DNA from 2 places in the Solibacillus sp. CAU 1738 genome. Region 2 is predicted to be linked to the other one. Evidence: predicted binding sites of a transcription regulator. Region 2 holds the regulator's gene; the other holds the start of a gene.

Region 1 (4,209 bases), on a different contig from region 2:
GATACTTATCCTGTGCTGGCTCTTCTTTTAACTCGAAATGCTTTTGTAATTTACCATTTTTAAATACGAGCTGCTCCTTCGTTACTTGCTGTAAAAAGTACTCATCATGCGACACAACAATAAGTGTTCCTTTGTATTCCGCTAATGTTGCTTCTAGCTGTTCACGCGATTCAATATCTAAATGATTGGTCGGCTCATCAAGTAGTAATACGTCCCTTTCTTGTAATATGAAGTGCATTAATTTACATTTCACTCGCTCCCCCATACTCATTGTCTGAATCGCCTTTTGCCAATGGAATGACGTAAATCCGAGCTGCTTCATTAAATGCTGAACTTTACTCCGCGCTTCAAAGCTTTCACGATAAAACAACTGTGCCGGTGTTTGCTCTAACGGTAAATCAAACACATCCTGCGACAAATAGCCAATTGTTGCAGTCGGTGATAGCCAGAGCTTCCCTTCATAATCCATTTCACCTACGATCATTTTTAGGAAGGTCGTTTTCCCACAACCGTTAGGGCCGATGAGTGCTATTTTTTCACCGTGTTGAATTGTAAAATGACTTTTTTCAAACAGCCTTTTGTTCCCGATTTGTTTCGTTAAATTAGTCGCTTCTAAAAATCGTTTTCCTCGTTTTTGTGTTGGTGCAATGTCAAATTGAACCGTATAGTCTTTCTCTACTTGCTCTACCTTTGTAGTCGCAAGTTCTTGTTCTAATCTTTTTCTTTTGGACTTTACTTGTGCGTCCATTCGCTTCGCCTTCACACGGTAATATTCTTTAACCCCTTCTTTTTTTGTTGATTGCGCATGCGCTTTATTTGACCAGCTTGTTAATTCTTTTATTTGACCTTCGATACGTTCAATTTTCTTTTGCTGCTGCTCGTATGCATGTTGCTGTGCCTTTCTTTTTTCCGCACGCACTGTTTTATAATGGCTATAGTTCCCTTTGTACTCAGTTATTTGTCCATTTTCAATCGCCCAAATTTTTGTAGCCACTTGATCTAAAAACGCTCGGTCATGTGAAGCTACAATAATAGTGCCATCGTATGCCCGTATTTGTTCAAGTAACAAAGCAATGCTTTCCGTATCTAAATGGTTCGTCGGTTCATCTAACAGGAGTACTTCACTTGCTTGCGTGAAGCCACGTGCTAACCGCAGCTTTAACTTTTCCCCACCACTTAATGTATTGTAATTTCCTTGTGGCACACGCCATTTTGCGAGTAGTTCGTCATTTACCGCTAAATGGGCATCATATGCTTGCTCCTCTTGTACAATATAAAGTGCTTTGACAGGACGCTGCCATTTTATCTCCCCACTACTTAACTTCTGTGTTCCATTAATTGCATGCAACAAGGTGGATTTACCGGCACCATTTTTACCGATGACACCAATTACCTCCCCTTCTATTACAGAAAGATTTACGTTTTCAAATAATGTTTGTTCACCAAACTCGATTGTTAATTGATTCATTTTTAATAATTCTCTCATTTTGCTCACCCTTTAAAGACGGGAGAATAAAAAAATCCTCCCCAAATTGGAAGGATTAGTCGTCGCTAAAAAAGCCATGTTTAATAAGCATGGTGTTTTTATCACGTTTGGAAAATGGGCAGACTAATCCTGTTTTTTTGTTTGATTGATTTTATAATCAATGTGTAAAAAACCAGGTTAGTTAATCATCGGCCACCCATCGTCCCTTCATTGTATAATAGGTTTATCATATCATATTTGACATTTTTGTACACCGCTTATTGTGTTTTGTTATACTGAAAACTAAGAGGTGAACGCCATGATTTTAAAACAATTACAAATGAAGCAGCAAAGGCAGCGTGACACGTATCCTTTTAATTTACCACTTTTCCAAACACTCGAGACGATTGATTTCAAATCTCCTGTCACGATTTTCGTCGGTGAAAATGGTAGTGGCAAAACGACATTACTTGAAGCAATTGCAGCTGCACAAGAAAGCATTTTAATTAGTGGTGAGCAAATGAATGAACGCCACTTCCCCGCCAGCTATGCACTGAGTGAGGCAATGAAATTTACGTGGACGACCCGAACGAACAAAGGATTTTTCTTTCGCGCATCGGATTTTATTACATTTATTCAACAAGTGACAGCAACTCGGCTGGAAGCACAGTTTAATATTGCTGAAATTACAAAGAAGGACCCACATAGCTATGCGATTATGCCACATGCACGTACTTTATACGATTTGCAAAATTTATATGGGGAAGGACTTGAATTCCGTTCACATGGGGAAAGCTTTTTAGAATTGTTTGAAGCACGCTTTCGTCCTGATGGCTTATATTTATTGGATGAGCCTGAAGCGCCTTTATCACCGAATAAGCAGTTAACACTTATTGCTATGATGGGCGACATGGTGAAGCAAGGTGCACAATTCATTATTTCCACACATTCGCCTATATTAATGGCATTCCCAGGCGCTACATTGCTTGAAATAAAGGAGGATCGCTTGAGTGAAACGGCTTTTAATGAGTTAGAACATGTGCAATTAACACGTGATTTTTTAAATGATCCAGCCCGGTATTTACGCTATTTACTTGATTAATGAAAGGTGTTTCTCATTTTTTTGAGAGAACGCCTTTTTTTTATTTGTTTTCGCTTGAAAATAAGAACACTTGTTTGTATAATGGGAACAAACGTTCTTAAGAGGGGTCATTATTATGTACGAAAACATGCCAAATCGCAACATTATATGTATTGATATGAAAAGTTTTTACGCAAGTTGCATTGCTATGATTGAAGGGTTAGATATCGAACAAGTACCTCTTGCAATAATCGCTAACTTTAACCAACCAGGCAGTGTTGTACTTGCAGCAAGCCCCGCAATGAAAAGACGCTTTCGTATTAAAACAGGTAATCGTCGTTTTGAAATTCCTAATCATCCAGACATTCGCCTATTTGAGCCAAAAATGAGCTTCTTTTTAAAGATGTCGATGGCTATTACACAACTCATAGCAAAGTATGTGCCACCTGAAGCCATTCATGTGTACAGCGTTGATGAAAGTTTTATCGATTTAACAGGAACTGAAAAATTATTAGGGAGTCCTGAAGAAGCAGCAAAGAAGATTCAATATTATATTTTGCAGCAATTTAATATTGCCAGCTCTGTTGGATTGGGACCTAATATGCTGATGGCTAAACTAGCGCTTGATTTAGAAGCAAAGAAAACAGGCTTTGCAAGGTGGACATATGAAGATATCCCGAAAAAACTATGGCCAATTAAAAACTTATCTGACGTATGGGGAATCGGTCGACGGACAGAGGCAAATTTAAATGATAGTGGTATTTTCTCAATGTACGATTTGGCACATACAAATTTAGCAACGCTTGAAAAACGCTTTGGTATTCTTGGCAATCAGCTATATTATCACGCCTGGGGAATTGATTTATCGACACTTGGAGAACCTATGGTAAGTGGTCAGATTAGTTTCGGCAAAGGTCAAATGTTAATGCGTGATTATAAAACACGAACTGAAATTGCGGTCGTTATACTAGAGATGTGTGAAGATGTGATGCGACGTACACGTGAGGCAGGCTTTATAGGACGTACAGTTTCTCTAGGTCTGTCTTATAGTGAAAAAGCTGATACAAAAGGCTTTCTCCGCTCACTGACACTTAACGAACCAACAAACGAAACGATGACAATGTATAAAGCATGTTTGCAACTATTCGATATGCACTTTGCTGAACGTCCGGCTCGTCAAGTGACGGTACGTATTAGCAATTTAGAGCCAACGACTAGTGTTCAACTTGATTTATTCGATTCGAAAAAAGAACAACGCCATATGCTAGGACATACGATGGACGCCATTCGACATAAGTTTGGCTCTACATCTTTATTACGTGCGGTCTCTTATACAGCGAGCGGTACTGCAAGATCAAGGGAACAATTAGTTGGTGGGCATTTAAGATAAGGAAGTGATGACAAATGTTAAAAGATCGCGGCACTATAAAATGGAATGCGCTTATGCTACCCGAGCATGTTAAGCTACTACGTGATTGGAAGAATAATGATGAATTTTCTCCTGCACCCGATTTATCTGAGTGGGAGTTAGAGCATATAGAACGAATGATTTCACATGCCTTTTGGCAAAAATGTTCGGTACAAATTTTCACGCATGAAGGAAGTGATCGGCACTGTTATGAAGGAGTTATTACAAAGCTCGATACTAATCACCGTTCCCTTG
Region 2 (4,209 bases):
CGTATGTATTATTGCGCGGGAAATGTCGCACTTGTAAGGCAAAAATTTCTCCGATTTATATGATTACAGAGCTAATAACAGGACTGTTATTTGCATATGCCTTTTGGACAATCGGTTTTCAATTAGAGCTTGCAGTTGCTTTAATATTTATTTCATTATTAGTAATAATTACAGTATCAGATATAGCATATATGTTAATTCCCGATAAAATTCTACTATTTTTCGGCATTTTATTAATTATAGGACGTATTATAGTACCGCTGGATCCGTGGTGGGATAGTATCGTAGGGGCAATTATTGGTTTTGGTATATTATTATTAATCGCGATTATTTCAAAAGGTGGTATGGGTGGTGGTGACATTAAATTATTTTTAGTCATCGGCCTTGTACTTGGAACATTCAACACCTTACTAACATTATTTATTGCATCAGTAATTGGAATGATTACCGGGGTTATTGTATTAAAGCTGCGTGGTCAAGGTAGGAAGGCTCCTATACCATTTGGACCTTCGATCGCGATTGCCACAATCATTGTCTATTTTTATGGAGATAAAATGATAGATTGGTATATGAAGCTATTTTAAAAACGTATTGTATTAACGTAGCAATACGTTTTTTCTTTGCTTTTAGGAGATTTGTTAGTAAATACATAGCAGTTGAGTGCATATAATAGCTGACAATTCGTATTCTTGCTGTTTGAGTGTGTGTATTCTCAGCTAGACTTAGTTTGCCATTCTTCGATATGTATCAAAACTCAAAATGTAAATTCTTTTATCGTTATAATTAACAGAATTATCTGTATCTAATAAGGGGAATAATGGTATATTTATAGAATAAAGATGAAATTGGAGGGCGTTTTATGAAGCCGATTATTGGATTAACAATGCATACAGGGGATAACAAACTAGAAATTAATAATACTTATATAAATTCAGTTGAGCTTGCAGGGGGAATTCCGCTTTGTATCCCTCATATAGCTGGTAATGATATAGAACCGATTTTAAATCGTATAGACGGACTTATTTTAATTGGTGGACACGACGTTGATCCCATTTTATTTGGACAGGAGCCGCATAGAAAACTGGGGGCATTTCATACTCACCGAGATACGAGCGATTTGGATCTCTTCCATGCTGCGTTTAAAAAGAATATGCCCATTTTAGCAATATGTCGTGGTCACCAAGTGTTAAATGTTGCATTTGGTGGTACATTAATTCAAGATATTGATTCACAGTGGGAGCAGCCGATTGCTCATATTCAATCTTCAATTCGACATGAAGTAACACATTCTGTCAACATTACAGGAGAAAAATTATTAAGTATTTTTGGAAGCAGCTCCATTAGAACAAATTCCTTCCATCATCAAGCGATTGATCAATTAGGTGAGGGGTTAATATCAGCAGGTTTAGCTTCAGATGGGATTAATGAAGCAATTGAACATCCTGAGCATCCATTTTGTATTGGTGTGCAATGGCATCCTGAAGCGCTTGCGCCAGCAGGAGACACACACTCTATTAAATTATTCGAAGCATTTATCAAGGCTTGTAAATAGGAGAAGGAGCATTTGAACAGAGAAAGTTCAAATGCTTTTTTTTCTATTAAAGAGAGTTTGCAATAGGAAGATGCACAAAAAAAGTTGGCAAATACATGAACCTAAAAACACCCCGAATTGGAGTGTTTAAGGCAAAATGCTATTAAATTTCACTTTCTTTTCTATTGCCTAATAAACTCCCATTGAAAGCAAATCACATTATAGTACTTTACGATATAAACCAACTACTTTTCCTAAAATCGTTACTTGATTTACTAGAATAGGATCCATTGAGGAATTTTCAGGTTGTAAACGGAAATGCGTTTTTTCTTTGAAGAAACGTTTAACAGTCGCTTCATCATCTTCAGTCATTGCAACGACAATATCCCCATTGTCCGCCGTTGATTTTTGTTTAACAATGACATAATCTCCATCTAAAATGCCAGCTTCAATCATGGATTCTCCCATAATTTCTAGCATAAATAATTGGTCTTCGCTTGTGCCATATGTATTTGGCAGAGGGAAGTATTCTTCAATATTTTCAATTGCAGAAATCGGTAAACCTGCCGTAACTTTTCCTATAAGTGGTACATGAATAACATCTTGTTTTTGAACTATATTATCATCTTGGTCTAAAACCTCGATTGCGCGAGGCTTTGTTGCGTCACGTCGAATTAGTCCTTTGCTTTCTAAACGAGCAAGATGCCCATGTACAGTCGAACTTGACGCAAGACCAACTGCTTCACCTATTTCACGTACTGATGGTGGATAACCTTTTGAACGAACCTCTTCTTTAATAAAAGCCAAAATGGCTTCTTGGCGTTTTGATACTTTTGTCAATTAACTCACCTCTTTTTGGAATATAAGAACATTTTTAATTATTTTCAGTATAGCAGGATGCGAACACAAAAGCAAACATAGGTTCTGAAAAGTGGTTGACAAAAACAAATGTTCGGTATAAATTAAGAACATACATTCCGAACAAGTATTCGATAAAAGGGGATTTTATTATGAATTGGGTAAAACAAAACAGCTATATTACAGTACTTTTCTTATTTTCATTATTTGTTATTTCAGTTGTAGCGATTACAGATGAAAAAATTGAACAATACGAACAAGTTTTTGTCGAACATGGTGATACTTTATGGTCGTTAGCAAATGAATATCGTGGTAAAATGTCGATGCAAGACTGGATTATCTTTGTTAAAGAGGAAAATCGATTAGCTAATGAAACAATTATCATTGGGCAGCAGTTAAAGATTCCTGTTGAGAAAAGTTCCAATTATATTGCAAAAATAACAACAGAAGAAAGCAATTCTGTTAAAGTAGCGAGTGAAAATTAATGAGTAATGAACAAGCGGTCGTTTATGCCAGAGTTAGTACGGAAAAATCGACTCAACAAACATCATTAGCACGTCAAAAAGAAGAATTGACAACTTATGCTAAGAAAATGAATTACGCAATTGTAGAGGTCTTTCAAGATCAGCAAAGCGGTTTCGACGTAGATCGTGAAGGTTTATTAGATATGCTTGATTATATGAAAACACATAAAATTTCTGCGCTATTTGTACAAGATGAAACCCGTTTAGGACGGGGAAACGCACGTGTGGCAGTTTTACATCTTTTACAAAAGCAAGCGATTACCGTATTTTCATTAAATGAAGCAGGACCAATCGCATTAAATGAGATGGATACAATGTTATTAGAAATATTAGCTATTGTAGAGGAATACCAACGAAAACTTCATAATGCGAAAATCCGGCGTGGCATGCGTCGAGCAGTTGAAAATGGATATCGTCCTGAAGAAAATTTAAAAGACCGTGGTAATATGGAAGGGCGAGAGCGCATTGAAGTGCCAATAGAAGAAATAGTAAAACTTCGTAACAAAGGGTTTACATTCGCAGAAATTGCATCAACTTTACAAAGTGTTGGTTTTCAAGTTAGTAAAGCAACAGTACACAGACGATATGCTGAATATCAAGACGGACTTGAAGGCTAAACACTTGCGCTTAGAGTCATTTTCTCATACCTTTTAAATAGGTTATTTAGAAGGGTGAGAAAATTATGTTGTCAAAAGAAAAAATAGCACGAATTAACGAGTTATCAAAGAAAGCAAAGGCAGGTATTTTATCAGAAGAGGAAGCGAAGGAACGTACATTATTAAGAAAAGAATATTTAGATACATTCCGTTCAACAATGCGTGACACAATTGAGCATGTCAAGGTTGTTGATCCAAACGGTAATGATGTAACACCTGAAAAATTGAAAAGCATTAAAAAACAAAGAGATTTTTTAAACTAACTTAATCATGAGTTATCATTTATTGTGACACATTTAGCAATAAGTATGACATAATTGGAATAAATGTTACACTAAGCATTGTTTTCTTTATGATTCTTGACTAAACTAATAAAGAATAATAATTAGCACGAGAAAGGATGTCATAAAATGACACAACACGTGGATCAGTTAGCAATTAACGCAATTCGAACTTTATCAATTGATGCAATCGAGAAAGCAAACTCAGGTCACCCAGGACTACCAATGGGTGCAGCACCAATGGCATATACTTTATGGACGAAGCAATTACGTCATAACCCTCAAAATCCAAAATGGTTTAACCGTGACCGTTTCGTATTATCAGCAGGTCATGGTTCAATGTTATTATACAGCCTATT

The links. Region 2 encodes LexA, which represses DNA repair genes until DNA is damaged. Its sites were predicted from a motif close to CGAACATATGTTCG; they were not measured.
Region 1: AAFN87_RS15435 (Y-family DNA polymerase) is a predicted target of LexA. The motif match lies at 2,631-2,644, and genes of this name have one in related genera.

What each region holds. Positions count from the first base shown of each region.
Region 1 is NZ_JBDQQN010000005.1:187,994-192,202, reverse strand. Features, by position in the region: gene abc-f (ribosomal protection-like ABC-F family protein) at 1-1,486, opposite strand, end outside; gene AAFN87_RS15440 (AAA family ATPase) at 1,785-2,567, shown strand; gene AAFN87_RS15435 (Y-family DNA polymerase) at 2,683-3,936, shown strand; gene AAFN87_RS15430 (YolD-like family protein) at 3,951-4,209, shown strand, end outside.
Region 2 is NZ_JBDQQN010000002.1:510,195-514,403, reverse strand. Features, by position in the region: gene AAFN87_RS07650 (prepilin peptidase) at 1-584, shown strand, start outside; gene AAFN87_RS07645 (gamma-glutamyl-gamma-aminobutyrate hydrolase family protein) at 860-1,552, shown strand; gene lexA (transcriptional repressor LexA) at 1,751-2,371, opposite strand; gene yneA (cell division suppressor protein YneA) at 2,542-2,874, shown strand; gene AAFN87_RS07630 (YneB family resolvase-like protein) at 2,874-3,530, shown strand; gene AAFN87_RS07625 (DUF896 domain-containing protein) at 3,596-3,832, shown strand; gene tkt (transketolase) at 3,980-4,209, shown strand, end outside.